DNA from 3 places in the Xanthomonas sp. CFBP 8152 genome. Region 2 is predicted to be linked to each of the others. Evidence: predicted binding sites of a transcription regulator. Region 2 holds the regulator's gene; each other region holds the start of a gene.

Region 1 (7,366 bases), on a different contig from region 2:
CGTCGCGCCGGAACGCCTGCTGACCCAGCGCTTCCTGTCGTTGCTGGAACGTAGCCGCATCGCGCTGTTCGCCATCGACGAGGCGCATTGCGTGTCGCAATGGGGCCACGATTTCCGCCCCGAGTACCGCCAGCTCACCGTGTTGCACGAACGCTGGCCGCAGATCCCGCGCATGGCGCTGACCGCCACCGCCGATCCGCCGACCCAGCGCGAGATCGCCGAACGCCTGGATCTGGTCGAGGCGCGCCACTTCGTCAGCTCCTTCGACCGCCCCAACATCCGCTACACCGTGGTGCAGAAGGACAACGCGCGCAAGCAGCTGCAGGAGTTCCTGGGCCGCCACCGCGGCTCGGCCGGGATCGTCTATGCGATGTCGCGGCGCAAGGTCGAAGAGACCGCGCAGCATCTGTGCTCGCAGGGCTTCAATGCCCTGCCCTACCACGCCGGCCTGCCAGCGGAGGTGCGCGCGGAAAACCAGCGCCGCTTCCTGCGCGAGGACGGCATCATCATGGCCGCCACGATCGCCTTCGGCATGGGCATCGACAAGCCGGACGTGCGCTTCGTGGCGCATGTGGATCTGCCCAAATCGCTGGAAGGCTACTACCAGGAAACCGGCCGTGCCGGCCGCGATGGCGACCCGGCCGAGGCCTGGCTCTGCTATGGCCTGGGCGATGTGGTGCTGCTCAAGCAGATGATCGAACAGGGCGAAGCGGCCGAGGAGCGCAAGCGGCTGGAGCGCGCCAAGCTCGATCACCTGCTCGGCTACTGCGAATCGATGCAATGCCGCCGTCAGGTGTTGCTGGCCGGCTTCGGCGAGACCTATCCCAAGCCCTGCGGCAACTGCGACAACTGCCTGACGCCCGCCGCCGCGTGGGACGCCACCGTGGCCTCGCAGAAGGCGCTCAGTTGCGTGTACCGCAGCGGGCAGCGCTTCGGGGTCGGCCATCTGATCGACATCCTGCGCGGCAGCGAGAACGAACGCATCAAACAGCTCGGCCACGACCAGCTGAGCACCTATGGCATCGGCCGCGACCTGGACGAGCGCACCTGGCGCGGGGTGTTCCGCCAGCTGGTGGCCGCCAGCCTGCTGGAGGTGGATAGCGAAGGCCATGGCGGGTTGCGCCTGACCGATGCCAGCCGCCAGGTGCTCAAGGGCGAGCGCCAGGTGATGATGCGGCGCGAGAACCCGGCTGCCGGACGCGAGCGCAGCGCGCAACGGACCGGCCTGTCGGTGCAGCCGCAGGATCTGGTGCTGTTCAATGCCTTGCGCGGCCTGCGCGCGGAGCTGGCCAAGGAGCAGAACGTGCCGGCCTTCGTGATCTTCCACGACAGCACGCTGCGCAATATCGCCGAACAGCGGCCGACCAGCATCGACGCACTGTCGCGTGTCGGCGGTATCGGTGGCGGCAAACTGGCCCGGTATGGAGCGCAGCTGATCGAGATCGTGCGCGAGCAGGGCTGATGCAGCAACATGTGTCATCGCGGTGGCGGCGCCGGCACAAAAATCCGCAGAATCGACAGCGCGCATTCAATCAGCCGTTGCTAGTTTCACCAGGCGATCTGGCACGCGCTGTCAGTCACTCTCAATAGAGTCCACCCGATGAAACGCAGCCTGCTTCTCCTGGCCACCCTGTTTGCCGCCGGCAGCGCCCTCGCCCAGGCCGGCGAGAGCAGCGCCGAGCCGGCGTCGGCGCGATCGCTGGACCTGAGCGTCCCCCAAGCCCCGGTGCAGTACCGCTCCGACCCCGAGTACAGCACCGACCCGCCGGGCACCTTCTACGGCGACAAGAGCGGCCCCAAGCCTGCGCTGACCCGCCCCAGCGCCGCCTCGCTTGCCGCCGAACGCGCCGAGCAATGCCAGGGCAAGCTGCATGGCGCGGTCGAAACCGGCATGGGCTATTCCAACCGCGGCGGCAACAGCAACTGGCAGGCCGTCAACCTGAATTCCTGCAAGACCTATTACGACGACGACGGCAAGGCGCACCAGATCGGCGTCAGCATCAGCGTCGGACGCGGCGAAGGCGCGCTGTTCGGCCCGCGCTACGGCCCCGGCGGCTACGGCCCCGGCCCGTTCGGCTGGTAACCGTACGGCTCCGTCTGCGTTGACAGAGGGTTCACTGCCGCATCGCTGAGAATGTGGCCTGCCTTACGAGACGTGCTCATGTCACAGAACAAGGAACGGCCAGTTGTATTTGTCGTCGAAGATGGCGATGGCACCCGACAACTCAGCTGCCTTGTGCTGGAAAGCTATGGTTTTACCTGCCGTAGTGCAGGCTCGGTCGAAGAGGCGCTGACCCTAATCGAAAGCGACCCACGCGTGGATGTGCTGTTTTCCGACATCCATTTCCCGGGCGGCCTGACCGGCGTGGACCTGGCGCTCAAGACGGCGCACGCGCCCTACAACCTGCCGGTGCTGCTGACCTCCGGCCTGGCGGTTGAATATGTGGAAGAGATCCTGCCGGACGGCGTGGCCTTCCTCGAAAAGCCCTATACCCCCGAGCAGTTGCTGGGCGCGATCCGTAGTGTGATGGCCAAGCACCGGGTGCCCTCTACGCCGGTCGCATGACACGGGCAGCCGCAGCCGGATGGCCGCCCACGCTCTCGGCATGAAGTGGCACTGGTCGCGCGACGCGTCGGCAACGGGGAGGCCACGGCCGGGGACCGCGCAGCTCTCATGGCACAACGAATGTGGGGACTGGCCCGACACGCTGTCGGCGCAGCCCCGATTTACCCGATGCCTTGCTCGTTTAGACTGCAGCCACCGGACGCGAGGCCTGTTGGGCCGCTCAACTCGCGAGGCGCTGAGCACGCCCATGTCGGGACATTGTCGGCATCGGGTGAGACGCACCACGTCGTAGTTGGTTGTTCGTCCACCAGCCTGGTTGCGCGCGCTATCTCAGAAGATGAAGTCATTCGCGCGCAAGCGCAGGCGACTTGAGTTTGCAGTCGAACCGCTTGGTACCTGCACGACCACGGTGCCTGCGCTCCAGCGGACGTGACGTGGCTCTCCAACCTGCAGCGCGATCCGTGCCGATGCTCGCAGCGGCTTAGCTCACGCGCCGTCATTGCGTGGGCATCGAATCGATAGCCTCCATAGCCGATGTCCTGACGCTGCTGCTTCTGCCCCTGCGACTGGAGACTTACCGGCTTGCCGTTGCAACACACGCAAGCACAGCGTCAGTCGTGCCTGTATGGCAACGACAGCGTGGTCAGGCAGATGCCGAACAACCGCGCTCGCAGCCATAGGGTGTTCTTGCGGGATTGGCGATGTATCGCCGCTGCGAGTCACGAATACAGTGTATTTCACGCCATCAAGCAAGCCGCTCGCTAGGCTGATGTCGGTGCAGCACTTGGCTGCGAAGACTTCAGGAAATTCTCATGGGCGACAATTCGTTTCTGTCACCGGCCTTCATCATTCTGGTCGTCGGTGTGATTGCCGTAGTGTTCTGGTTGGTGACGCGCGCCAAGAAGAAACGCAACAAGAAATAAGCGATGAAGCAAGCGGGTCTGGCACCGGCATACGCAACGCAGTTCGCGCTCGATACGCGGTTGCCCTGAAGTGCTGATGCCGGGCGCCGGTTTAAACCAGGACGGCCTTCGCCTGGTGCGGCTTACGCCTGCTTTCCGCAAAAGCGCACCAGTGCTGTAGCGGCCTGAACAGCGATGCACCGTAGCCATATCGCCATGTTGAGGCCGCATGGCGCTTGATGCAGATAACGCATCAGCAGCATCGGTGTGCGACCGCACTGCAATCACGCGTGTTGGACAGCCGGATGCCAATCAAAAACGCTCGCCTGTCGGCAGGTAGCGCCATTGGCCGATGGCCAGCTTGCCCAGCGACACGCGGCCCGCGCGCAGGCGCCGGATGCTGACCACCTCCAGCCCCACCTCACCGCACATGTAGCGCAGCTGGCCGGGTTGCACGTGCTTGATCGCAAACCGCAAGCGTTCCTCGTTTTGCCAGCTGACCTTGCACGGCGACAGACTGCGCTGGTGATACACCAGACCATGCGCAAGACGCGCCATGCCATAGGGACGCAGCTCGCCGCGTACCTCCACCAGGAATTCCTGTTCAATGGACGTCGCGTCGCCGTTGAGCCTGCGCAGGACGCGGCCGTCCTGGCTCAGCACCAGCAAACCGCTCGCCTCGTCCTCCAACGGCAACGGCGCGTGCAGGCGCAGGAAGTGCCGCTTCAGCACACGCATCTCGAGCTGGTCGAGTCCGCTGCGCGTTGCCGGAGTAGCCAATGCCAGCGCCGCTGCAGCGCTCATCCCTGCCGGCTTGTGCAGCAGCAGCGTGGCGGGCTCGGCAGGTTCGAGCACGGCGTTTTCCGCCAGCGTCACCTGCGCTGCAGTCGCCAAGGCTTGCGGCTCTTCGACCACGTCCCCGTCCACGCTGACCCAGCCGCCTTCGATGTATTGCTGCGCCTCTCCACGCGAGCAGCCCAACAGCGCGGCCACGCATTTATCGAGACGGATCGGATCGGACATCGGGCGAGCTCGGCTTCAGGGGACGGCAGTGTACGTGCTGGGTCGACGGATGCGTGAGGCGGCTTCTGCACTGTCCGACGACGTGGGAAACTGGGCGCTCACACAGGAGATCGCAGATGTTCATCAAGTTCGGCACCACCCGGGTCCGCCTCAACCATATCTCCGTCATCAGCGATCCCTTCAATGCAGGCGAAAACTTCGGGTCGTATTGCCATTCGGTCCGGGTCGGCCTGCTCTCCGGCGAGGAAATCTTTGCACGCTTCAATACCGAAAGCGGCGCCGAGCAGTTACATGCAGAGGTGCTTGCTGCGCTGGAAAGTTGAGCGCAACACCCACAGTGCCGCCACACGCGTGATGCCTCAAGCGCCGTGCGCGTTGCCGGCAGAGCAGTCAGTGCATACCCCCCCCCCGCAAATCGCTCGGGGCAGTCGGCCTTGTCGCACCGCATCACAGCCGATCGAATCGCGTGACCACTCCGCAGCACCGGCATCGGCGCTGCCTGAAGACAGCGTATTAACGGTACCTCGACACATGACGCATTCGCTCCTGTCCCGAGATCTGACTTGCTCCAGGTGCGTTTCGGCAGAACGTCGGAAAAGGGTTCCGCTGCTGGCATGCGTCGATCCAGCAGTAACGCAATGAAGACACAGTTTCTGCGCGCGCGTCAGGTCGCTACTGACAGCTGTCGGGAAATTTCTTCCACACGATGAATTCAATGTAAGTATTTTTAAATACGCGCCTTTAGCTCGTCGCGACCCGGCCGCTAGCTGAGCAAGACGTTTGGGTGGATGACCTCATCCACCGAGCCCCTCAGTTGCCCTACCTGGATGCGGTAATGAACACATATCTGCAACGCCTCAATGTCGGTCGTCGCCTGGGCATGGCCTTCGGCATCCTGATCCTATTGTCGGGCCTGCTTGTTGCGATCGGCATGGTCACCATGTCCAACGCTCGTCTCGAGCTGGATACCATCGTCAACAGCAACATGGAGAGGATCCAGCTATCCTCGGAAATGCTCGACGCCAATACCAATGTGGCGATCGGTCTGCGCGATATCGTCATGGTCGCTGGCGAAGCCGCCAATCGCCGCGCGATGGACACGATCGAAAAGAACCGCGCACGCTACAAGCAGGCACACGACGCTTTGGCCGCAATGCCCAGCAGTGAGCCTGAAAAGCAGGCGCTCAAGCTGTTAAAGGACAAGCGCGACATCTCGGTCAAGCTCAATAACCAGGTTCTCGAGTACGGCCTTCGCGATCAGAATCAGGAAGCACAGGCGTTGCTGCAAGGCGACGCCGCAACAGCCATGGACGCGCAGCAGACCGCGATCCGCGATAACGCTGCACTGGAACGCCGCCTCAGCAAAGATGCCTATGCGGCCGCGGTTGCATCGATGCATAAAGCTAAAGTCACCCTGATCACTGGCGGTATTGCGGCACTGGTCATCAGCGGCCTGCTCGCATGGTTGATTACACGCAGCCTGACCCAACCGCTCAGCCAGGCCACACGCACTGCGGAAGCCATCGCAGCCGGCAACCTGCACAACGATGTGCACACCAGCGCCACCGACGAAACCGGCCGTCTGCTCAAGGCCATGGACAACATGCAGCTGCAGCTGCGCAATCTGATCGCCGCGCAAACCGACATGGCCAGGCATCACGACAACGGCCAGATCAGCTTCCGCATCGATGCGGCGGCATTCCCCGGCGACTACGGCCGCATGGCCAACGACACCAATCTGCTGGTCGCCTCGCACGTGGCAGTGCAGACCGATCTGGCACGCATCATGGGCCGGTATGCCGTTGGCGAACTGTCGGAAGACATGCAGCCGCTACCCGGCGAAAAGGCCGTCTTCAGCGACACCATGTCGCAGGTCAAGCTCAACCTGTCGGCGATGAATCACGAGATCAAGCATCTCGCCCAGGCGGCCGCCAACGGCGACTTCAGCGCGCGCGGCGATGCCGAGCGCTTCCAGTTCGATTTCCGCATCATGGTCGAAAGCCTCAACCACCTGATGTCCACGGCCGACGGCAATCTGCAGTCGCTGTCGTCGTTGCTGCAGTCCATCGCCGCTGGCGACTTGACCGCACGCATGAGCGGCGAATTCCGCGGTGTATTCGCACAGATGCGCGATGACGCCAATACCACGGCCAGTCAGCTGGCGCAGATCGTCGGCAACATCCAGGAATCGGCCGTGTCGATCAACTCTGCGGCCAGCGAAATCGCCGCCGGCAACCAGGATCTGTCGCAACGCACAGAGCAGCAGGCGGCCAACCTCGAAGAAACCGCAGCATCGATGGAAGAGCTGACCTCCACCGTCAAGCAGAATGCCGAAAGCGCACGCGAGGCCAATCAGCTGGCGATCGGCGCCGCACGCGTTGCCTCGCAAGGTGGCGAGGTGGTCGGCAAGGTCGTGGACACGATGACCGGTATCGAGGCCTCGTCCAGGAAGATCGCCGACATCATCAGCGTCATCGACGGCATCGCCTTCCAGACCAATATCCTGGCCCTGAACGCGGCAGTGGAAGCGGCGCGTGCCGGCGAGCAGGGTCGCGGCTTTGCCGTAGTGGCCTCCGAGGTGCGCACGCTCGCGCAGCGCTCCTCCGGCGCCGCCAAGGAGATCAAGGACCTCATCGACGACTCGGTGCAACGCGTGGCCGAGGGCTCGGTACTGGTGCACAGCGCCGGCAAGACCATGGGCGAGGTGGTGGCGAGCGTGCAACGCGTCACCGACATCATGGGCGAGATTTCCGCTGCCTCGCAGGAGCAGTCGGCCGGCATCGAGCAGGTCAACCAGACCATCACGCATATGGACGAAACCACCCAGCAGAACGCCGCGCTGGTGGAAGAAGCCACTGCCGCCGCACGCGCAATG
Region 2 (7,366 bases):
GCCGGCGGGCCGCTCTTGGCATCGAACTGCGCAATCAGCGAGGCCGGTGCATGCGGCACGGCTTCGCCCGAGCCCATTGCATCCAGCATGGCCTGCAGGTAATCCAGCGACTGCTGCGCGGCATCGAAGTGATGCGCCTGCAACACTGCCTGGCCGGAGCGCGCCATGCCCAGGGTTTCCTCGGCGGCGTGGCAGAGCTCGACCATGGGCTTGATCGCCAGAAAGCCGGCGCCGCCCTTGAGCGTGTGAAAGCCGCGGAATACCGCATTGAGCTGATCGGCTTCGTCCGGTGCCTGCTCCAGCGACACCAGCTGTTCGCCGAGGCGATCCAGGATTTCCTGGGCCTCGACGATGAAATCGGCAGCAATATCGTCTGGAACAGCACTCATGGTTACAGCCCCAATCCGGACAGCAGGTCATCGGCGTCGTCCTGCGACACCGCGTGACGGTCCAGGCCCTTGACTGCAGGACCGGCAAGACCGCCGTCGTCTTTCTTCGGCTCTGGATTCTTCGGCGGCAGGCCGAGCGCACCGAAACCCTCGTGCACGCGCCGGACGATGCCGGCCACGCGCCGGATGATCTGCCCACTCAGGTCCTGGTAGCTCTGCGCCAGCGACAGCTCGGTCAGGTTGTGGCGCATCTTGTCCATCAGCGCGCCCTGGTCCTGATTCAGACCGCCGTCGCGTAGCTGGTTGGCCAGCTCACGGCATTCCTCGACCAGATCCAGCGTGCGATGGCTGGCCTTCTCGGTCATTTCCACCACGTGGTCCAGGCGCGAGCAGGCATCGTCCAGCTCGCCGGCCTCTTCGGGCACGGTGGGCAACTCGCCCAGCGCCTGACCGAGTTCGCGCGCGAGCCGGCTCAGGCCCTGCATCATCGGGCGCGTGCGCAGGGCGGCGAGGTGGTCGACCTCGCGCTTCCACGCAGCTTCGTCACCGCTTTCCAGTGCATCGAGCGCGCCCTGCAGGCGGTCGATCAACGCGGCGCGTTCGGCATTGGTGTCCACGGTGACGTTCATCAGGCGGTCGCCGCCAGACGTTCGAATACCTTGCCCAGTTTCTCTTCCAGCGTCTGCGCGGTGAACGGCTTGATGATGTAGCCGTTCACGCCGCACTGGGCCGCTTCGATGATCTGCTCGCGCTTGGCTTCGGCAGTCACCATCATCACCGGCAGGTGCTTGAGCTTGGCGTCGGCGCGGATGTTGCGCAGCAGGTCGATGCCGGTCATGCCAGGCATGTTCCAGTCGGTGACCACGAAATCGAACGGGCCGGACCGCAACGCAGCCAACGCGCTGTTGCCGTCTTCGGCCTCTGCGGTATTGGTGAAGCCAAGATCGCCCAACAGATTCTTGACGATGCGTCGCATCGTCGAGAAGTCGTCCACGATCAAAATCCGCATGTTCTTGTTCACATCAAGCTCCTAACACGAAAAATTATTCGTCAATTTCGACACCGGCGTCGGCCAGTTCGAAGACCTTGAGGCGGCCGCGCAGACGTACCACCGCCTGGCCATGGATCTGGCAGACGCGCGATTCGCTGACACCGAGCACGGCGCCGATTTCTTTCAGGTTCAATTCCTGTTCGTAGTAGAGCGACAGCACCAGCTGCTCGCGCTCGGGCAACTGGCCGATCGCCTTGCCCAGCTCGCGGCCGAATTCGCCACGCTCCATCATCTGCTGCGGATTGGGGCCACCCTTGGCGGTGGTGTCCAGCTCGCCATGATCCTCGATCCGCGACTCCAGGCTCAGCACCTGGCCGCGGGCGGCATCTTCCATCAGACGCAGGTAATCGGGCAGCGGTATTTCCATCGCGGCGGCCACTTCGGTGGCAGCGGCGGCGCGGCCGGTGTGCTGTTCGATCTTGCGGACGGCAGCGGCAGCGTCGCGTGCGCGACGGTGCACCGACCGCGGTACCCAGTCGCCCCGGCGGATCTCGTCGATCATCGAGCCACGGATGCGGATCGAGGCATAGGTCTCGAACGAGGCGCCCTGCTCTGAGTCGTAACTGCGCGAGGCTTCGATCAGGCCGATCATGCCGGCCTGGATCAGATCGTCCACTTCCACGCTCGCCGGCAGGCGCGCGGCCAGATGGTGGGCGATGCGGCGCACCAGGTCGGCGTGTTGGGTGACGATATCGTTGGCGTTGTTGCGCTGCACGGCGCGGTACTGCGCGCTGGCTGTTGCGGTGGCGGTGCTCATGCGGCCACTCCCCGTTGGATGATGCGTTCGACGAAGAACTCGACATTGCCGCGCGGCACCGTGGGGGCCTGCCAGCGCGAGGTACGGCGAGCGATTTCTGCGATGGCCTGCGCCGACGGACTGGCGGGGTAGGCCTTGATGACCGGTTGCTGGCGCTGCACCGACAGACGCAACCAATCGTCCTGCGGCACGTGGCCGAGGTAGTTCAGCGACACGTCGCCGAGGAACTTTTCGCACACCCGCGACAGCTTGTCGTACAGCAGGCGGCCTTCGTTGGGGTCGCGCACCATGTTGGCGATGATCTGCAGGCGGTCCACGCCACGCTCGCGCGAGAGCACCTTGATCAGCGCGTAGGCGTCGGTGATGGAGGCCGGTTCGTCGCAGACCACCACCACGGTGTCCTGCGCGGCCTGGCAGAAGGTCAGCACGCTGTCGGTGATGCCGGCGGCGGTGTCGATGACCATCACGTCCAGGTCGCGTTCCAGTTCGGAGAACACGTTGACCAGGCCGATGTGCTGGGCGGGGGCCAGTTCGGCCATATGGCGGCGACCGGAAGCGGCCGGGACCACCAGCACGCCGCCGGGGCCTTCGATGATCACTTCATCCAGCGTGCAGCGGCCGGCGATCAGGTCGGCCAGGGTGTACTTGGGCGACAGGCCCAGCACCACGTCCAGGTTGGCCAGGCCCAGGTCGGCATCCAGCAGCAGGGTGCGCTTGCCCATGTCGGCCAAGGCCACGGCAAGGTTGGCGGAGATGTTGGTTTTCCCCACGCCGCCCTTGCCGCCGGTCACGGCGATGGTGCGCACCGGGCCCAGGGGCTCGGGACGGGTCGCCGACAGGGGGAAGGCGTTGGTCAGCTTGGCGTATTCACGCGACTGCATGGTTGTGCTCCGGAGTACAGGGCTTATCGGCAGCGCGCCGCAAATCTTCAAGGCGAAGAACGAGACTGGCGGCATTGGCGCGGTGCAGGTCGTCGGGGACCCGCTGTCCGTCAGTCACCCAGGTGATGGGCATTTGGTGATCGACGACGACCGACAGCGCACTACCGAAGCGGCCGGTCTCGTCAAGTTTGGTCAGCACCACGCCCTGGGGCTTGGCGTGGGCGAAGCGGCGCACGACCTCGTCGAGGTCGGAAAAGTGCGCGTTGGCAGGCAACACCAGCAGCGAGGTGACCTGGTGCGCGGCGCGCAGCCAGTTCAGCTGCGCGGCCAGGGCGCGGTCGCGCTGGCCCATGCCGGCGGTGTCGATCAGCACCAGCTTGTAGTCGCGCAGGCGCTCGAGCAGTTCCAGCAGGCTCCCGGCGCTGTCGGCCTCGTGCACGGCGATGCCGAGCTGACGGCCGTAGCTGTGCAGCTGCTCGCGGCCGCCGACGCGCTGGGTGTCGGTGGTGACCAGGGCCACGTCGCGCGGGGCGTGCTGGGCGGCGAAGCGCTGGGCGAGCTTGGCGATGGTGGTGGTCTTGCCGGCGCCGGTCGGGCCGACCAGGGCGATCACGCCGCCGCGTTCCAGCGGGTCGACCGGGGCCACCGGCAGGCGCTTGGACAGCAGCCCCAGCATCAGCCCGCGGCCGCGGTGCAATTCGGTATCGGCCGGGATCTGCAGTGCCACGTCGCGGATCAGGCCGGCGTCGAAGCCGTAGTCGTCCATCAGTTCCAGGGCCTGCGCACGCACCGGTGAGCCACGCAGGCGCTCGTCGGTGAGGCGGTTCATTTCGCGCTCGATCATCTGCCGCATCAGCGCCAGCTCGCCGCGCAGCTGCTTGAGTTCTTCATCGTTCTGCGGCGCCGGGGCGGCGGCGACCGGCACCGCGGCCAGGGCCGGCGGGGCGACCACCAGCGGCGGCAACGCGGCCGGCGGCAGGATCTGCGGCAGCGCGTCCAGGTCGAAGTCGGCCTCGTCGGCCAGCGCGTCCTCGTCCTGGTCGTAGCCGGCCAGCGCAGGGGCAGCGGCGGCGGCCATGATCGGGGTCGGCGCCTGCACCGGCGCGGCCTGCACGGCAGCGCGTGGTACCGGGGCGGTGGTCAGGAAGTCGGCGAACAGTTGTTCCGGCACGGCCGACAACGCATGGTCCTGACGCGGCGCGGCGGAGACTGCGACCGCACGGGCCAGGGCCTGGGCGGCGGGCGAGGGGACGGTGGCGCTACGCACCGGCACGGCGACCGGGGCCTGGCGCGGCACGTTGACCGGCTGGCGCAGCGCCATTGCGGCGATCATGTCTTCGGCGGCGCTGGCAACGCGCTGGCGCTGGCTCGTGCCGGCATCGGCGGCCGGCTTCAGCGGTGCGTGGACCGGTGCGGCGGCGACTTGTGGGGCCGGTGCCTGCGGAGCTGGTGCCGACGGGATCGGCGTGGCGGCAACGGCCGGCGTCTCGGAGCGCGCGGTTTCCAGGGCGCGCTGCACGAGTTCTTCGTCGTAGTTGCTGGCAGCGACGATCTCGATGCCTTCGGCGGTGCGGCGATTGGACAGGATCACTGCGTCCGGGCCGTGTTCTTCACGCACCATGCGGAATGCGGTGCGCATATCCGGGGCAACGAAACGTTTGATTTTCATGCGAAGTGCCTCCAGGAACGGGACCCGCCGGACGCCGGACGGGTGCGCGATGAATGTGGGTGTGTTGCCAGCGTCATGAGTTGCCTGTCCCGTTCGGTTGTTCCAAGTGCTGCTCTCGCCCCGCAGCGGTGGCGCTGGCTGCGGTCTCGGCAGAGCTAATGCACGCGGCGTGCCAAAACGGGGTGCCGGGGTTCCGGCGCGAGCCACTGTGCGTCGGGACAGGGCGGGGGCTGTGCGTCGGGTCTGGCCGCAAGGTTTCAAGTTAATGGATTGATTGGCTTTTTTTCGGCGCGGCGATGCGGTGGTTTCCCTGTGCAGGAGGATGCGCTGGCGGGCCGCAGGTCCAGCCTGGGGCGCTCGGAACGCTGGAAGCGGTCAGCGCCGTGCAATCGATTGGAGATCCGGACCAGTGGCGGCTTTCCGACGCCGGGTGTGCTGGTCGGTCGCCGGCCTGCAGCCATCGCTGGCCGGCATGACGGCCTGGCGAGGATAGGTGCGTAGGAGCGCACCCGGGCGCGACGGGTTGTGACGGTAAAGCTTGTCGCGCCCAGGTGCGCTCCTACCGTGGTGTCGGCGTCTGCGGCGTGTCCTTGGATTGCCCGGCCTGTCGTAGGAGCGCACCCGGGCGCGACGGGTTGTGCCGGTGAAGCTTGTCGCGCCCAGGTGCGCTCCTACGAGGTGCGTTTGTTGGAGGGCCGGTCTCAGCTGATCGTGCCGACCAGCTTCAGGCGCTTGTCTTCCGGCACTTCGCTGTAGGCCAGCACCGACAGGCTCGGGACGCTGTGGCGAACCAGGCGGGCCAATGCGGCGCGGACCTGGCCAGGCACCAGCACCACCGCCGGTTCGTTGCGCGCCTCCTGCTTGCCGACGCAGTCGGCCAGGCTCTGGTGCAGGCGCTCGGCCAGGCCCGGTTCCAGCGCCACGCCGTTGCCGTGGGTGGATTCCTGCAGCACGCGCTCCAGCTGCGGGGCCAGCGTGTAGACCGGCAGCTCGGCCGACATGCCGGCGATCTCCTGCACGATGAAACGGCCCAGCGACGTGCGTACTGCGGCGGTGAGCGTGGTCGGGTCCTGGCTGTGCGGGGCGTGTTCGACCAGCGCTTCGACGATCTTGCGCAGCTGACGCACCGGGATGCGCTCGATCAACAGGTTCTGCAGCACGCGCACCACCACCGACAGCGGTAGCGCCTTCGGGGTGAGGTCTTCGACCATCTTCGGCGCGGTCTTGGCCAGGGTCGCCAGTAGCTGCTGCACCTCCTCGTGGCCGAGCAGTTCCGGGGCGTGTTCGCGGATGAGGTGCGATAGATGGGTGGCGACCACGGTGGCCGGGTCGACCACGGTGTAGCCCATCGACTCGGCATAGGCGCGTTGATGCGGCTGGATCCAGGTGGCATCCAGGCCGAACGCCGGGTCCTTGCCGGGGATACCGTCGAGCTGGCCGAGCGCACCGCCCGGGTCCAGCGCCAGCTCACGATCGGGATAGATTTCCGCGGTGGCCACCGGCACCCCGTGCACCAGCAGCCGGTAGGCGTTGGCCGACAGCTCCAGGTTGTCGCGGATATGCACCGGCGGCACCAGGAAACCGATGTCCTGGGTGAGCTTGCGGCGCACGCCCTTGATGCGCGCCATCAGCTCGCCGCCCTGGTGCTTGTCCACCAGCGGAATCAGCCGGTAGCCCACCTCCAGGCCCAGTGGATCGATCGGGCGCAGCTCGTCCCAGCTGAGCTCGGAGCTGGCCTGGGCGGCGGTGGCCGCGGCGGCGGCCTTGGGATCGGTGGCCGGGTCGCCGGTCGGCGGAATGACCAGGCTGCGCTTGTACATTTTCCAGGCGATCACGCCCAGGATCAGGCCCAGCGTCAAAAACGCGACGTTGGGCATGCCCGGCACCAGGCCGACCAGTCCCAGGATGGCCGCGGCCACGGCGAGGGCGCGGTGCTGCCCGAACACCTGGCTGATCATGGCGCCGCGCATGTCCTGCGCGCGCGAGGCGCGGGTCACCAGCAAGGCGACCGAGGACGACACCAGCAGGGCCGGCAGCTGCGCCACCAGACCGTCGCCGATCGACAGCAGGGTGTAGGTGGAGGCGGCATCCACAAAGCTCATGCCGTGCTGGAACATGCCCACCGCCATGCCGCCGATGAGGTTGATGAACAGGATCAGGATGGCGGCGATGGCGTCGCCGCGGATGAACTTGTTGGCGCCGTCCATCGCGCCGTAGAAGTCGGCTTCCTCGCGGACTTCCTCGCGTCGGGCCTTGGCTTCCTCGCGCGTCAGCAAACCGGCGTTGAGGTCGGCGTCGATGGCCATCTGCTTGCCGGGCATGGCGTCCAGGATGAAGCGCGCGGTCACTTCCGACACGCGCCCGGCACCCTTGGTGATGACCACGAAGTTGATGATGGTCAGGATCGCGAACACCACGATACCCACGGCGTAGTTGCCACCGATCACGAACTGGCCGAACGCCTCGATCACCTTGCCGGCGGCGGCATGGCCGTCCTGGCCGTTGATCAGGATCACGCGGCTGGAGGCGACGTTCAGCGCCAGGCGCAGCATCGTGGTCATCAACAGCACGATCGGGAAAATGGTGAATTCCAGCGGCCGCTGCACGTACACCACCGCC
Region 3 (7,366 bases), on a different contig from region 2:
GCGCTCGCGCAGGCGCTGTTCGGTGACGTCTTCGACCAGCAGCAGGCCCAGATCCGGTTCGCGATACGGCGACACGCGCCATTCGGTCTCGCACACCTTGCCCTCGCACAGGATCGACAAGGCACCGCTCCAGCGCTCGCGCTGCGCCAGCGCGTTGGTCAGCGCGTGCACGGTGGCGGCCTGGTCCACGCCGGGCACGGCAATCACCTCGCCGGGCGTGGCGGCACCGATCAAGCGCTGGAACGCCGCATTGGCCTCATGCGTGTGCAGCCTGGCATCGACCACCGCAATCGGCGCGCTGATGTGCTCGAAGATCTCGCGGAAGCGTGCCTCGCTGATGCGCAAGGCGTCCTCGGCCTGGCGCGCGCGCAGCAGGGTGCGCAGCGTGGCGACCAGCACACTGGGGTCGACCGGGTGAATCAGGTAGGCATCGGCACCGGCTTCCAGGCCGGTGATCATGTCGCCGGTGGCGATCGACGCCGCCGACACGTGCACCACCGGCAGCGACGCGGTGCGCGGCTCGGCGCGTAACGTGCGCACGATGTCGAAGCCGCTCATGTCCGGCAGATTGACGTCCAGTACCAACGCAGAGAATGCCTGCCCGGCCAGCTTGGTCAGGCCGTCGGTGCCGGTACCGGCTTCTTCGACCACGAACTGATGATGTTCGAGCACGCGCCGCACCGAATAACGCGTCACCGCGTTGTCGTCGACGACCAGAATGTGTGGCTTACTGCCCAAGTGCATCCTCCGGTGCCAGCGTGACCGGCAGCACCACAAAAAATTCCGACCCTTGCCCGACCACGCTGTTGATCCCCACCCTGCCGCCCAGCAACTCGGCGAACCGCTTGCAGATCGACAGCCCCAGACCGGTGCCGGTGAGACGTTTCTGCAACGGCGAGTCCACCTGTACAAAATCTTCGAACAAGGCATCGTGAAGCTCGGCCGGAATGCCGATGCCGGTGTCCTGCACGCCGAAGCGCACATGGGTTTCGCCTTCCAGCTGTGCGAACACGCGCACATGGCCTTGCGGGGTGAACTTGAGCGCATTTGAGATGAAGTTGCGCAGGATCTGCGCCAGCTTCTTGTCGTCGGTGTACAGCATCGGCAGCGTCGGTGGATCTTCGAAGATCAAGGTGGTGCTGCTGGCATCGGTGAGCGGGCGGAACATGCCGCGCAAGGCCGCAAACAGGTCCATCAGATCGAACCAGCCCGGCGAGATGGTGATGCGCCCGGCCTCGATCTTGGCCAGATCCAGCAGGTCGTCGACCATTTCGGTGAGCTCGCGCGCCGAGGCGCTGACGAAGCGCACCTGCTTGGACTGCTCGGCGGTCAGCGGCCCGTCCATGCCATCTTCGAGCAGGCGGGTGATGCTCAGGATCGAGCTGAGCGGCGTGCGGAACTCGTGGCTCATGTACGACAGGAAGCGGCTCTTGAGCTCGGACACATCGCGCAGCTGCTCGGCCTGCTGATCGAGCTCGGCATACAGCGCCAGCACGCCCTGGTTGGTCTCTTCCAACTCTTCGCGCAGGGCCTGGTTCTGCTGCCGCAGCGCGTCGAGTTCGGCCAGCGGATCGGGGGGCGATGTCTCACCGGAAGCATTCATTGCAGGCCTCCCAGCCGCATGACAAACACGCCGCAATCGTCGCGGCCACGTGTGTAATCGCGCAACAGCACTGCGGCAATCAGACGCGGATGGCGCGACAGCAGCCCCGGGTGGTCGCGCAGGTTCCAGCGTGATTGCAGACCGTCGCTGTGCATGACCAGCAGTTTGCCGGCGGCGTCCGGAAAATCGAACGGCTGCGCCTTGCGGAACTGCACCCCGACGATGCCCGGATGCGACGGCATGCCACGCACGCCGTCGCCATCGCACAGCGACGCGACGATATTGCCCACCCCGGCAAAGCGCACCCGGCCGGCGTTGCTGTCGAACTGCATCACTGCCGCTGCGCCGCCGCGGGTGCCGGACATGCCGGCATGCAGCTGCGCGATGCGCTCGCCGGGCTCGCCGCTGGCCGTGGCCGCAGCGCGCGTTCCGGCGTCGGCAGCGTCGGCAGCGCCCGGGCCGTGGCCCAGGCCATCGATCACGGTGACGGTCGCCCGCTGCTCGCCAATGGCCAGATGCCAGGCATCGCCGCACACCGTTTCGTTGTGCAGCGGCAGACGGATGGCACCGTACGCCAGGTCCAGCTCGGCGCGTTGCTGCGCAAACAGCCGTGTCATCACGATCGCGCCCTTGGCGTCGGAGTACGCATCCAGCACCTGCGCCTGGCGCTTGATCGCGCCCAACCCGGTGCCGGGCGTCCCGGCGGTGGAGTAGCCATCGCGCAAGCCGTCCGCCAGTGCAAACCCGGGGCCGCCGTCGATGGCGCAAATCTCCACGCCCATGCCCTGGCGTGCGGCCACCGTGGACAACTGCAGGCAGCCGCCACGTCCGTGCTTGACCATGTTGGTGGCAAGCTCGGTGGCCACCAGCGCCACGCGCCCGCAGGCGGCCTCATCGAAGCCCAGCGTCTGTGCCAATGCCGCTGCCTCGCGGCGTGCCTGCCCGACTTGGCTGGTCTCCTCGACACGAAACGCGCGCGTGACCTCGCCAGCGAGCGTCACTTCCATTTGGTGATAGTGATACGCGTGCCCTTGCCGGCTGCGGTGTCCAGGACAAAATCATCCACCAGCCGACGGCTGCCGGATAAGCCCAATCCCAGTCCGCTACCGGAAGTCCAGCCATCGGTGAGCGCCAGATCCAGGTCGGGAATGCCGGGACCGTCGTCGCGGAAGGTCAGCTGCACGCCCTTGCGGATGCCGCTTTCCACCAGGGCCCAATCCATGTCGCCGCCACCGCCGTAGATCACGGTATTGCGTGCCAGTTCGCTGGCTGCGGTGACCAGCTTGGTCTGGTCGACCAGACGCAGGCCGCACTGCACCACCAGCTTGCGCACCGTCTGCCGGGCCAGCACCACGTCCTGTTCGGTGCGCACCGGTTGCGAACCGGTGGTCATGAAGCGCGATCGGGTTGCCGCAGCAGGCGCATGCCACGTTCGACATCGAGCGCGGTGCGCACCGACGGCAGGTTCAGGCCCAGCTCGACCAGCGTGATCGCCACGGCCGGCTGCATGCCCACCACCACGGTCCGGGCATCCATGACCGCCGCCAGCCCGGAGATGGTGCTGATCATGCGGCCGATGAAGGAGTCGACGATGTCCAGTGCGGAAATGTCGATCAGCACGCCGCGCGCGGAGGTGGCACTGATCTTTTCCGACAGGTCTTCCTGCAGCGTCATCGCCAACTGGTCGTGCATGTCCACCTGGATGGTGACCAGCAGCAGGTCGCCCATCCGCAGGATCGGGATGCGTTCCATGTCAGCCTGCCTTGTTCACGGTCACGCCGATGCGCTTGAGCGCCAGCGCCAGCGCGTCGGACAGGTTGGCCTTGGTGACGATACCCTGCAGGTCCAGCCCCAGGTGCACAATGGTCTGCGCAATCTGCGGGCGCACGCCGCTGATGATGGCATCGGCGCCCATCAAGCGGATCGCAGTGACGGTCTTGAGCAGGTGCTGCGCCACCAGCGTGTCCACGGTGGGCACGCCGGTAATGTCGATGATGGCGATTTCCGAGCCGGTATCAACGATGCGCTGCAGCAGCGACTCCATCACCACCTGGGTGCGCTGCGAATCCAGCGTGCCGATCATCGGCAGTGCCAGCACGCCGTCCCACAGTTTGACCACCGGGGTGGACAGCTCCAGCATCTCTTCCTGCTGGCGCACGATGATGTCTTCGCGGGTCTTCTGGAACGCCTTGACGGTATACAGGCCCAGACGGTCCAACAGCTCGGACAGCGCCCACAGCTGCTGGCCCAGTTCCTCTGGCGTATCGGCATACTCGCGCTGCATCAGCGCAAACAGCACCCGCTTGAGCGAGAAGATGAAGTTGGCGGTTTCCTGCGAATCGAAGCTGCGAGTGGCGCGGTCGCGCGAGAGGTTTTCCAGGAAGCGACGCACCTCGCTCCAGTCGGCGCTGTCCAGGGTACTGCCGCCGTCCTTCAGGGAGGCGACCAACAGATGCAAAAAGTCTGCACTTTGTGTTTCGACGTCCTGCCGGGAAATGCGTCCATCGCTGCCCAGGCTGGAGCCCAGCCATGCAGCCAACAACGCAGTTTCCTGGCCACGAATCGCATCGATCGAGCGCTGCTGCAATGCCACCATGAGATCACCCGCCGGAATGAAGAAGAAAGGGCTAGGCGTACGGGCGGCACTGCGCCCTGACCGACGCGGCGCCCCCAACGCCGAAGCGCTGCAGAGTAAAGCAATTCAGTTTCGGCAACCAGCGACCAACCTGTAGCGGTCATGCGCGGTGCCCGACACAGTTTGACATCGCAAGGCGGGCGGCAAACGTGAGCGCGGCCACGCCTGGACAACGGCGGTCGCAGTGCGCGCCGCAGCCGGACAGGTGACCGTGCAGGGCGGCCGCACGGCTGCGCGGGTCCGGCGCCGGTGCGGCGCGTCGGCACTGGCGGTGGCATGGTGGCCGGCGAGGCCGGCACCGCAGGGTCCAGCGGCCGCTCCGACCGGTACCTGGCCTGCCCTAGCTGCGCCGCCCCGACCCGGCGTCCATGTCGTGACGGCACCCACCACGCCTGCGCCGGTCACGACCGCACGCCGGACCAGGTACGCATCCGCACACCTGGCAGCGCATGCAACGCGCTGTGCCATTGGCAGGGTGTCTGCGCGGTGGTCGCGCGTGGTCTGATCGCAGCCTGATTTTTCTCAGGTGGTCGCTCTCCATGTCATCGCTGTTCTCTCCGTATCAACTCAAGGACGTCACGCTGCGCAACCGCATCGCGGTGCCGCCCATGTGCCAGTACACCGCCGTCGACGGCCTCAGCAACGCGTGGCATCAGGTGCATTACGCCAGCATGGCGCGCGGCGGCGCGGGCCTGGTGATCGTCGAAGCCACCGGCGTGTCGCCGGAAGGACGCATCACCCCCGGTTGCCTGGGCCTGTGGAACGACGCCCAGGCCGAGGGGCTGGCACGCATCGCGGCATCGATCAGCGCTGCCGGCGCCGTGCCGGGCATCCAGATCGGCCACGCCGGCCGCAAGGCCAGTGCCAACCTGCCGTGGGAAGGCGACGACCACATCGCCGACGGCGACCCGCGTGGCTGGGACACCATCTCGCCCTCGGCCATCGCCTTCGGCGGCGGCCTGCCCAAAGTGCCGCGCGAGATGACGCTGGACGACATCGCCCGCGTGCGCGGCGATTTTGTCGCCGCCGCACAGCGCGCGCGCGATGCCGGCTTCCAGTGGCTGGAGCTGCATTTTGCGCATGGCTATCTGGCGCAGAGCTTTTTCTCGGTACACGCCAATCATCGCCAGGATCACTACGGCGGCAGCGCCGAAAACCGCGCGCGCTTCCTGCTGGAAACGCTGCAAGCCGTGCGGGCAGTCTGGCCGGAACAGCTGCCGCTCACCGCACGCTTTGGCGTGATCGAATTCGATGGCCGCGACGAAGAAACCCTGCAGGAAGCCATCGCACTGACGCGCAACTTCAAGCAAGGCGGCCTGGATCTGCTCAACGTCAGCATCGGCTTCAGCACCCCGACTGCGCAGATTCCGTGGGGGCCGGCCTTGCTGGCGCCTTACTCCGAGCGGGTCAGCCGCGAGGCGCAGCTGCCGGTTGCCTCGTCCTGGAACATCGACGATCCGCTGGAAGCCGACCGCGTTGTCGGCGCCGGGCAGATGGAGCTGGTGATGGTCGGCCGCGCGCACCTGGCCAACCCGCATTGGCCGTATCATGCCGCGTTGGCACTGGACGAAGAACGCCCATCGTGGGTGCTGCCGCCCTCGTACGCGCACTGGCTGGAGCGCTACGGCAAGCGCAGCTGATCGGACAGCTGCGATGTACTGCGAGATCGCAGTACGTGCATGCCTAGGTCTGCTGCGGGCGCTTCCACCGAGTTTCCAGGGATGGATTCTCGGCGTGTCCCGACACCGGATGCGGCGCCACGCTGCCGACCGACTCCGCACACCTGGCAATCTTGTGCAAGACCTCTGCCGGTTCCATGCGAATGCTTCGGTCTACTGAGGGCGCTTGCACGCGTGCCGGTGTGGGACACGCCGCAAGTACGTCCATGTAGGCTCTGGCGCGGCATCCATGCCGCTCAAGGTCCCACGCCGGCACCCGCGCAAGCACCACCGGTTGTTGTCGGTTGCGGAAAGAAATGCGAACAGCGAGATGAGCTGCACGTTCTTCCGGGCATCCATTCCTGGCGGCGTGACAGCAGATGGATGACTTACCGATTACATCGGCCACGAAGTCCGCAGGCATCAACACCTGCTTGAAGCATTGCTTGCCGATCAGCAGTAGCAATCTTGGGAGCGTGGTGTCGCGTCCGGGGGCGGGACCGTGTGGCGGCATGGATGCCGCCACCGAGCCTCCACGGACGGATTCACGGCGTGTCCCGACACCGGATGCGGCGCCGCGCTGCCGACCGACTCCGCACACCGATCAATCTTGTGCACGACATTTACCGGTTCTACGCGAGCGCTTCGTTCTGCTGCGGGCGCTTGCACGCGTACCGGCGTAGGACACGCCGCAAGTACGTCCGTGTAGGCTCTGGCGCGGCATCCATGCCGCTCAAGGTCCCACGCCGGCACCCGCGCAAGCACCACCGGTTGCTATCGGTTGCGGAAAGAAATGCCGAGGGCCTTCGAAGTGTCACCACCGCTGGCGATGTAGCAGGAAATAGATGGCTCACCGATTTGCATTGGCCACAGACTGCATAGGCATCCGCACGTGCTTTGAAAGCATTGCTTGCCGATCAGCGCTAGCAATATCGGGAGCGTGGTGTCGCGTCCGGGGGCGGGACCGTGTGGCGGCATGGATGCCGCCACCGAGCCTCCACGGACGGATTCACGGCGTGTCCCGACACCGGATGCGGCGCCGCGCTGCCGATCGACTCCGCACACCGATCAATCTTGTGCACGACATCTGGCGTTTCCATGCGAGTGCTTAGGTCTCCTGCGGGCGCTTGCACGTATACCGGCATGGGACACGCCGCAAGTACGTCCATGCAGGCTCTGGCGCGGCAGCCATGCCGCTCAAGGGCCCAAGCCGGCACCCGCGCAAGCACCACCGGTTGTTGTCGGTTGCGGAAAGAAATGCGAACAGCGAGATGAGCTGCACGTTCTTCCGGGCATCCATTCCTGGCGGCGTGACAGCAGATGGATGACTTATCGATTACATCGGCCACGAAGCATACCGCTCAAGGTCCTACGCCGGTACGCGCGCAAGCACCATCAGTCGCTGCCGGTGGCTGAAAGAAATGCCGATGGGCAGTTGGGGGGCCCATCCTTCGGAACGTCACCATTCCT

Evidence for each region. The regulator FliA, encoded in region 2, starts transcription of late flagellar genes. The targets are predictions, from matches to a motif close to TAAAGTTTNNCNNNCNNNGGCCGATAA.
Region 1: a site for FliA is predicted at 5,232-5,258, ahead of FHT09_RS03470 (methyl-accepting chemotaxis protein). Genes of this name have one in related genera too.
Region 3: a site for FliA is predicted at 4,308-4,334, ahead of FHT09_RS13180 (STAS domain-containing protein). Genes of this name have one in related genera too.

What each region holds. Positions count from the first base shown of each region.
Region 1 covers NZ_JACHNO010000001.1:835,764-843,129, reverse strand. The annotation lists gene recQ (DNA helicase RecQ) at 1-1,462, shown strand, start outside; gene FHT09_RS03490 (hypothetical protein) at 1,601-2,083, shown strand; gene FHT09_RS03485 (response regulator) at 2,162-2,566, shown strand; gene FHT09_RS03480 (rRNA pseudouridine synthase) at 3,781-4,491, opposite strand; gene FHT09_RS03475 (hypothetical protein) at 4,608-4,814, shown strand; gene FHT09_RS03470 (methyl-accepting chemotaxis protein) at 5,327-7,366, shown strand, end outside.
Region 2 covers NZ_JACHNO010000005.1:163,382-170,747, reverse strand. The annotation lists gene FHT09_RS17920 (chemotaxis protein CheA) at 1-389, opposite strand, end outside; gene FHT09_RS17915 (protein phosphatase CheZ) at 392-1,018, opposite strand; gene cheY (chemotaxis response regulator CheY) at 1,018-1,410, opposite strand; gene FHT09_RS17905 (RNA polymerase sigma factor FliA) at 1,433-2,197, opposite strand; gene FHT09_RS17900 (MinD/ParA family protein) at 2,194-3,078, opposite strand; gene flhF (flagellar biosynthesis protein FlhF) at 3,065-4,747, opposite strand; gene flhA (flagellar biosynthesis protein FlhA) at 5,449-7,366, opposite strand, start outside.
Region 3 covers NZ_JACHNO010000003.1:334,186-341,551, reverse strand. The annotation lists gene FHT09_RS13205 (response regulator) at 1-738, opposite strand, end outside; gene FHT09_RS13200 (ATP-binding protein) at 728-1,603, opposite strand; gene FHT09_RS13195 (ATP-binding protein) at 1,600-2,610, opposite strand; gene FHT09_RS13190 (ATP-binding protein) at 2,601-2,996, opposite strand; gene FHT09_RS13185 (STAS domain-containing protein) at 2,993-3,355, opposite strand; gene FHT09_RS13180 (STAS domain-containing protein) at 3,357-4,199, opposite strand; gene FHT09_RS13175 (NADH:flavin oxidoreductase/NADH oxidase) at 4,778-5,878, shown strand.